2 regions of the Shewanella sp. MEBiC00475 genome follow, and region 1 is predicted to be linked to the other one. Evidence: predicted binding sites of a transcription regulator. Region 1 holds the regulator's gene; the other holds the start of a gene.

Region 1 (4,444 bases):
TCACGAAGGCTCAGTAATTTGTATAAGAAGTTAGTCGTTTTACCGGCGGCGGATACCACCACAAGATCATCACTTTGACCGTGGGTAAGCAAAATATGTGCAACACGGCGATAGCAGTCTGCATCCGCTAAACTAGAACCACCAAACTTATGTAAATGACTTCGCGCCATTACTGACTCCTTAAACAACTACGACTTTTATTGCGACGGCTTCTTGTTGCAATTAATGCTTTATGCAATAAATAGTGGTGCAATGAACTCTTTTTTGCATTTTAATCGTGCCACAAATGCATATTTTGTTATTTTACTCAAACCACAGCTAACATAAACTCAAATTAAGCTTATTTAATTGCCGCTACGGCAGCTAAACCAGCTTTCAGATCGGCAAGCAGATCTTCAGCGTCTTCAATACCGACTGATAGTCTCAATAAAGTCTCTTTAATACCAGCCTCTTGCCTTGCTTGTGGGTCCATTGCTCTATGGGTCATAGTGGCCGGAACGGCGACTAAACTTTCCACTCCGCCTAAACTTTCAGCAATACTGAACAAAGACAATGCCTGTAAAAATGCAACAACTTCGGCTTCACCGCCCTGCAATTCAAAACTTAACATAGCGCCAAAGCCTTGTTGTTGTTTTGCCGCAATGTCGTGACCTGGATGATCTTTTAAACCCGGGTAGTAAACCTTGGTAACCACATCACTAGCGGTAAGTAGCTCAACAATCTTTTGCGCGTTACGTTGATGCTCACGAATTCGCACAGCAAGCGTTCGTAGGCCACGCAGTGTTAAGTAACTGTCAAACGCAGACCCAGTTAACCCAAGGGTGTTTGACCACCAATGCAATAATTCACCTAATTCAGGATCTTTAGCCACAACCGCGCCACCGACGACATCGCTGTGACCGTTGATGTATTTAGTGGTTGAATGGATCACTATGTCAGCACCTAATAATAAAGGTTGCTGTAATATCGGTGATAAAAAGGTGTTATCTACCGACACCAACGCGCCAACGTCATGGCAAGCATGACTGACTGCTTCGATATCAATCACTCTAAGTAAAGGATTTGAGGGGGTTTCTAACCACACCATTTTAGGTTTCTGGGCAATGGCTTTACTCAATGCTTGGCTATCTGTTTGATCAACAACTAACAACTTAAATTGGCCTTTTTTCGCCAAATTAGTAAATAAACGATAACTGCCACCATAACAATCGTGCGGTACAACCAATAAATCATCAGGGCCAAGTAAGCTGGTGACTAAAGTAATCGCCGCCATACCAGTACAGGTCACCACACCAGTAGCACCTTGTTCAAGTTTGGCGAGTGCCTCCCCTAAAATACACCGAGTAGGATTACCTGAACGACTATAATCAAACTCACGAGGATTATTATGACCATCGAATGAATAATTAGTCGATAAATAAATAGGCGGTACAATTGCACCATGTTGTGTGTCTGTTTCAATACCTTGGCGAACGGCCAATGTGGCGCTTTTATGTTTTGTCATAATTGATTCCTAAAATGTCACAAACACACAAGTAGATGTCTAGACGTCCAAATTTACCGAAAAGTTCTGCATCCGTCAACAAAATAGACGCGTAGACGTCTAAACATCAAGAAATCTATTTGCATCGAGGTTAAATAGTCGCAATAATTTGACTAGAGCTTGTAACGGTTTAAAATCCGCACCGTATTTATCGTTAAGGGTAAGTTAATGACTGAATGGAATGGCGAATATATTAGCCCATATGCCGAACATGGCAAAAAAAATGAACAAGTAAAAAAGATTACAGTTTCGATACCGCTAAAAGTATTAAAAATACTAACAGATGAACGCACTAGACGTCAGATCAATAATCTGCGTCATGCAACTAACAGTGAACTGCTATGTGAAGCATTTTTGCATGCATATACAGGTCAACCATTACCTTATGACGGTGATTTATCAAAAGATGAACCGGACAGCATTCCAAGTGAAGCTAAAAAGATAATGGATGATATGGGCATCGAATGGGAAGAGCTGGAATAATCCACAGGTTAGTGACAACGTCATCGACTTGGAAACTACCCTAATACGAAGTAGTCTTGTTTTAAAAGAGAACATATGATGTCGTTTATCGATCCTACAACCTTGATACTGGCATCAATTATCATTTTTTTAGGCGCGTTAACCCAGAGCTTAATTGGTTTTGGGTTAGCCGTTGTTGCTAGTCCCCTGCTGTATATTGTTAACCCTCAACTAGTGCCAGTACCAATTATTGCAATGGGATTTGCCATTTCTGCAATGACCTTATTTAGAGAACGCAACCACCTGCAATTTAATGGTTTACAATATGCTTTGCTCGGGCGGATCCCCGGCGGATTTTTAGGCGCTGGGTTATTACTGTTTGCACCACAAGCCATATTAGGTTTAGTGATTGCCGCTATTGTATTTATTGCTGTGATATTAAGTATTTATCGCATTACAGCCCCCATCAATCGCATCAGTTTATTTATCGCGGGGGTATTTTCGGGCATATTTGGCAACATCGCCGCCATTGGTGGTCCACCTATGGCGATTTTACTTGCAGGCCAAGATCCTAGTAAATTTAGAGCTGCACTGTCTGCATTCTTCGTACTCAGTTCACTGATTGCTTTAGCTATTCTAGCCATAGTCGGCTTGGTTGAGATGAAACATTTGTGGTTGTCGCTAATGTTATTCCCTTCCGTTGTTACCGGTTACTTGGTCTCTGGATTGTTAATTAACCATGTCGATAAAAATAAAACCCGCATTGTGACCTTAATATTATGTAGTATCAGTGCGACTTTGTTAGTGGTTAAATCGACCAGCGCACTAATCAACTAATCAACTAATCAACCCAGTAACTCATAATGAGCTAACTATTCTCTCATTATGAGTTATTAAACCTTACCCAAAAAATTTTCTCCTAAAGACTTCCACCCAAGTAATACACCAAATTATTTTTCCCTATCCATAATTGTTGTTCCAAATCCACTGCGAAATTTTTTATCCCAATAGCAAATTGAATATTGTCACGAAAGAGATCCACATCACATAAGTCCATTAGATTTGTTTCAATTAACTTTTTTTCAATTAGATTTTTCTCATGAACATGATCTACTTCAAATTAACACTACTCACTTTTAGGTAACATTATTCACAGCAAAGAAATAAACATAAATTGCAAACGCACCACTAATAAGAAGCCCAATAGAGGATAAAATGATGAACACATACGTTAAAGTTGGTATCGCACTCGCTATTGCATTATCACTAGGTAGCCAAGCAATGGCAGCCGAAGGTGGTAACCCTAAAAAAGGCAAACATCTTTACAAAAAAGAATGTAAAGCTTGCCACAGCGCCGATAGTGAAGGCCCAGAACTTACTCCTATGGCTAAAACTATGAGTCAATGGGATCGCTTTTTCTCTCGAGATAAACATAAAGCTAAACCTGCCGTTTTTGAGGCTCTATCAGAAAAAGACTTGAAAGACATTCAACAGTTTTTATATGACCACGCAGCCGATTCTGATCAGCCAGCAACTTGTGGCTAAATCATAAAAGCTGAGAGCCTTTCGCTCTAAGTAAATCATAAGCAAATAAACAATCTAAAAAATTGGGGCTTCGCCTCAGGGACTTTTACAACAAAAATTTGCCAGATTGAGTTAATTCATTTGGCAAATTGGGGGAGCAAGACTATGAGAACTCTCATATCAATACTCGTTGCAAATGCACTCTTTATGAGTGGTGCTAGCCTAGCGGCAGACACAGATGCACAAAAGATTGCCGATCTAAAACAACAACTCGCGACTATTAACGAAGATCTTGATGATTTAAATTCACGAGTTGACAAAACCGAGCGTCACACTGCGTTAGACAGAATATCCATTACTGGTGATTTTAGAACCAAAGCACATTCATTACATTACCAAAATGTCACTTGGAACCCGGCCATGAATGTCAATTTTACTGACTTCGCTACAAAAGCCATGTCAGGTGTATTTGGTGACCCGAGTAGTTCTACCTCGTTATTAGGCCAAATGATGATGGCCAACCCTGATCTAGCCACCGCGTTTCAAAGCGGCCAGCTACAGGGCGTGATGCCAATGGTGTTAGGTCAAAAAACTCAACAAGATATTGATAATGATATTTTTTACACCACTCGATTACGCCTAAATATTGATGCAAAAGTATGGGACAACGTCAGCTTTGCCGGACGCTTAACCATGTTTAAGAGCTGGGGAGACTCTACTGGAGTTAAAGTATTTGATTCATGGAACTCATTCACAATGGACGGCACAAGTAGTGGCAGCACCAGTGGTGATGAGTTAAAAGTAGAGCGTGCCTATTTTAACTGGAAAGACATTAACGGCAGCGGCACTTACCTTTCTATCGGACGTCGCCCTTCAACATATGGTCCACCAAGTCATTATCGTGAAAATGAGCTA
Region 2 (4,444 bases), 1.2 Mb from region 1:
ACATAAATAGGCTATCGCCTATTGAAAATGTACGGAAACTGGCAAGCATTTTACCTTTAGGATCACAATGTGCGCCCCATTTCCATTGGTCAGCAGTTAATGAACTGATGTCTGTGGTGACTTGGCCATGAATAAAGCTGCGGCCTTGCTCGCCGGTGATTTCAATTAATCCCATATGAGTCAAACTAGATAGCACTAATGCAGGAGACGTGGCGATGAAATCCCAATCTGGTTGGTTTACTGAAATGGTCATAACTATCCCTAACGTGAGAATAAGACGGTATAGTTTGGAGTGTAACGGATTAATAGAAAGCTCAACAGGGGGGGCGGTTTTAAAACCAAGAAAAAAGCTACCTTGTGAACAAGATAGCTTTTTAAATAACATCATTAATTCGAATTAATTGTTTACTCAGCCAACTTAAAACAATACCCGCGCACGGATGGTGCCTTCAATGGATTTTAATTCAACTAATGCTTCTTCAGCTTGATCAGAATCGACTTCCATTACCACATAACCAATCTCTGCAGTGGTCTGTAGATATTGAGCGGCAATGTTAATGTGTTTCTCTGAAAATGCTTGGTTGATTTTGATCAACACACCAGGACGGTTTTGGTGAATGTGCAATAAGCGTGATGTACCGCTATGTTGTGCTAAAGACACTTCTGGGAAATTAACGGCTGACAAAGTAGAACCATTGTCAGAGTATTTTACCAGCTTGCCTGCAACTTCAATCCCGATATTTTGTTGGGCTTCTGCTGTACTGCCACCAATATGTGGCGTAAGCAACACATTGTCTAAACCACGTAATGGTGTAATAAACTCATCATCATTCGATTTAGGTTCAACGGGGAACACATCAATCGCTGCACCTGCAAGATGTTCAGATTTTAGCGCTTGGGCTAAGTCTTCAATATCGACTACGGTACCGCGTGAGGCATTGATAAAAAAGCTGCCTTGACGCATTTGGGCAAATTGAGCCTTAGCAAACATATCTTTAGTTTGTGGTGTTTCCGGCACATGCAGACTGACGACATCTGCTTGAGACAATAACTCGTCCATAGAATGAATTTGAGAAGCATTACCTAGCGGCAATTTGTCTTCAATATCAAAGAAAATCACTCTCATACCTAAGGTTTCAGCCAAAATACCCAGCTGAGTGCCGATGTGACCATAACCGATCACACCCAAAGTTTTACCACGCACTTCAACACTGCCATTTGCGCTTTTTAACCAACCGCCACGATGCGAGATAGCATTACGCTGTGGAATGCCACGCATTAGCATAATGATTTCACCAATAACCAATTCAGCAACACTTCGAGTATTAGAGAAGGGCGCGTTGAATACCGGAATACCCAATTTTTCAGCAGTAGCTAAATCGACTTGGTTGGTACCGATACAAAAACAGCCGATGGCAACCAGCTTTTCTGCATGATGTAGTACTTCTGCAGTAATTTGAGAACGGGAACGTAATCCAACAAAGTGAGCATCTTTAATTGATGCAAGTAAAGCATCTTCACCTAAAGAGGCTTTATGATATTCAATGTTGGTATAACCTGCTCGTTCTAGTACATCAACCGCAGTTTGGTGGACGCCTTCCAACAGCAGGATTTTGATCTTATCCTTGTCAAGCGAGTGTTTCGCCATGATATGGGTACCCTCTTATCATTAAATGATACTTATGCTAATACTAATGCATTAGCCAATAGTTATGATATAAATGCGGACTTGCGAAGCATTATCAAAGTAGCACTTTTTTAAGCGCTTGTGGAGGGCTAGATGGCTAAAGTTAATATTCTAAATTTAGAACAATATCACAAATGAGGGATTTATATTGAATAACAAGATGTTATGGTGCGTGGTTTATCTATTAGTGTTGGTATGGTCGGTCAGTAATCCAAAGGATATGTTTACTTGGTGGTTGGAAGCTATTCCCGCATTAATCGCCTTACCAATATTGTTTTTTAGTCGTAAAAGCTTTCCTCTGACCACCTTAGCCTATGTACTTATTTTAGTGCATTGCTGTGTGCTATTTGTGGGCGCTCGGTACACCTATGCGGAAGTGCCATTGTTTGATTGGCTGGCACAAGTGATGGGCAGTGATAGAAATAATTATGATAAATTAGGGCATTTTGCCCAAGGTTTTGTACCTGTTATATTGGCTCGAGAAATTTTTATCCGTAAGCAAGTAATACAAATCGGTGCTTGGTGTCAGTTTTTATCGGTATGTTTTGTGTTGGCATTCTCTGCTTTTTATGAATTAGTTGAATGGTGGGTAGCCATTGCTACTGGCGAAAATGCTGAGGCGTTTTTGGGCACTCAAGGGTATGTTTGGGATACTCAATCTGATATGTTTTTAGCATTGATTGGTGGGATCTGTGGGGTATTTTTGCTGTCGTCGTTACATAATAAGCAAATAGCGGCCAAAATGCTGATTAAGCAAAGTTCCGTTTGATGTTAATGGTTGAACTTGTGTTGTTATAAGTTCGACTATTTTTTGTTTGTATAGAATTGTTGTTTTTATAGATAATTGTTTGAGCGAGTAGAGAGTATGAGCTTATCAGTCTTAAGCTAGTCATAAAGTCTATTTAACGTCAGTCAAATTTACTATTAATACTTTAGACTGATAAAATAGTCATAACAACTAGCAAATTTTTACTATGCTTGCAGTATAAAATAGTTTTTATAATAAAAACTGTTATTGAGAAGTGATTTATCGCCATGTTCATTTATGCAGATATTGACTTCACGATATTAAGAGCATCATAAATATCCAAATAAAGCGCTCTAAATATAATAACAAAAAGTACATTATCTGCATTAGCTAATGCTTTAAAGCTAGAAACAAGTTTTTGTGTACGTAGTAGGTAACTTTAGGATGTGCTCAAGGTATGTTGGGCAAGAAAGTACTTTTCAGGGAGAAGAGTGATGAGTTCAAATATTGATGAATTGGTGTTCGTACACCAAATCGCTGCACCTTGCCATTTAGCTATTTTGGCTGAATCTATCGGATTAAAAACCCGAATCGTTAAACATGCCGCAGATCTTGAACTAGACAAAAAATCCAATAATTTTTATTTTGTCTCACAAAAAGGTGCAGCCCTAGATAATAAGGGTATTCCATTATTGGTATCGCGTTTAGTGGTACATGTCCCAGTTGCCTTATACCAAGTTGAACGTGGGTCACTTGACCAAGAATCAGCGCTGCTTTTAGGCGTGCGTGGTTTATTGTACAGTGATCAACGCATGGACTTAATGCTGACGGGTTTACGTAAAATGGTTTCCGACGAATTGTGGTATGACCGTCCTTTAATCAGTAAAATTTTTAGACGTTTGATTCAACAATTAGACACTAATATTGACATTTCCACCGATACCGTCGCTATTCTCCAAAAACTCACCACCAGAGAGCGTACTATTATTCAACTTGTTTCCAGTGGCGCACGCAATAAAGAAATTGCTCAACGTTTGTGTATTAGTGAACATACTGTGAAAGCCCATATTTCCTCTATTTTCCGTAAAACAGAGTCTCGTAATCGCGTAGAATTATTGCGATGGGCACAAACTTATCAAACTCATTGTGAATTAGTGAATTAGCATGTTGGATATTTTATCCAATAATGACATTAGGAGCTTAGGCTCCTTTTTTTAAGCGGTTAATCTAATCACAAGTGTTTAGGGTCTGTTGCTCTTTGCTGGTTGAATTTTGTTCGAGATAAAAACGTTTTAATCGAGGCGAGTGGATTGCTGCCTAGCAATCTAAGCTACTTTTACTTAACGAAGAGTGACTCAACAAAGAGTAAAATGTTTTTAGCCGAACCCTACGGGCAGCGTTTGTTGGTCATTTTTACTGCGTTATCGACTTTTTGTGTAGAATAACTACACCACAAAGTCTCTGCCTTGTACAAATGAACAACAATTCGCTGCAAAACCAACCTTGAAAGATCAACAGACCCTAATACCAATCTCATTAAATATCTGGTCAGTTCAGAGTCTCTCAGGTTTTTCAATTCAAGGCGCATTGATGTAGAAATGGTTGTTCCCTTTTAAATCGATGCAACACCGAAGTGGAATACCTGAGAGACTCCATTCTGGCGGGTTTCAAAGTCCTGTATGCTTCGTTAGATGTTTTCAAAATACGACTGCATGGTCTATTTTTTCCATAAAAAATACGACATTCCCACCCTCCATGGCGGTCAGATGCTGGAGGTAGAGTAACGCAGGAGCTTGTTACCGAGAATCACTATTCGCTTCAATCATCTGCTTTGCCTACAGCACTTTGAACTCCAGCTGAATAGCACATATTTAATAGGATTGGTATAGCTTTTAAAAGCTTAAGCTAATTAGTACACTGAGATGACTAACTATAATAAAGATGGATATTAATAATGAGTATTTGGTTTAACACTGTCACTTTAGAAGATTGTGCTCGCTTAGATGCTG

Evidence for each region. Region 1 encodes MetJ, which represses methionine synthesis genes. Its sites were predicted from a motif close to TAGACGTCTAGACGTCTA; they were not measured.
Region 2: a site for MetJ is predicted at 1,770-1,787, ahead of serA (phosphoglycerate dehydrogenase). Genes of this name have one in related genera too.

The regions. Positions count from the first base shown of each region.
Region 1 is NZ_CP039928.1:2,739,029-2,743,472, reverse strand. It holds gene FCN25_RS12135 (bifunctional aspartate kinase/homoserine dehydrogenase II) at 1-170, opposite strand, end outside; gene metB (cystathionine gamma-synthase) at 341-1,504, opposite strand; gene metJ (met regulon transcriptional regulator MetJ) at 1,712-2,026, shown strand; gene FCN25_RS12120 (sulfite exporter TauE/SafE family protein) at 2,102-2,842, shown strand; gene FCN25_RS12115 (cytochrome c) at 3,221-3,550, shown strand; gene FCN25_RS12110 (DUF3373 domain-containing protein) at 3,695-4,444, shown strand, end outside.
Region 2 is NZ_CP039928.1:1,500,288-1,504,731, reverse strand. It holds gene ygfZ (tRNA-modifying protein YgfZ) at 1-253, opposite strand, end outside; gene serA (phosphoglycerate dehydrogenase) at 419-1,648, opposite strand; gene FCN25_RS06620 (DUF2238 domain-containing protein) at 1,836-2,456, shown strand; gene FCN25_RS06615 (response regulator transcription factor) at 2,930-3,598, shown strand; gene FCN25_RS06605 (PaaI family thioesterase) at 4,390-4,444, shown strand, end outside.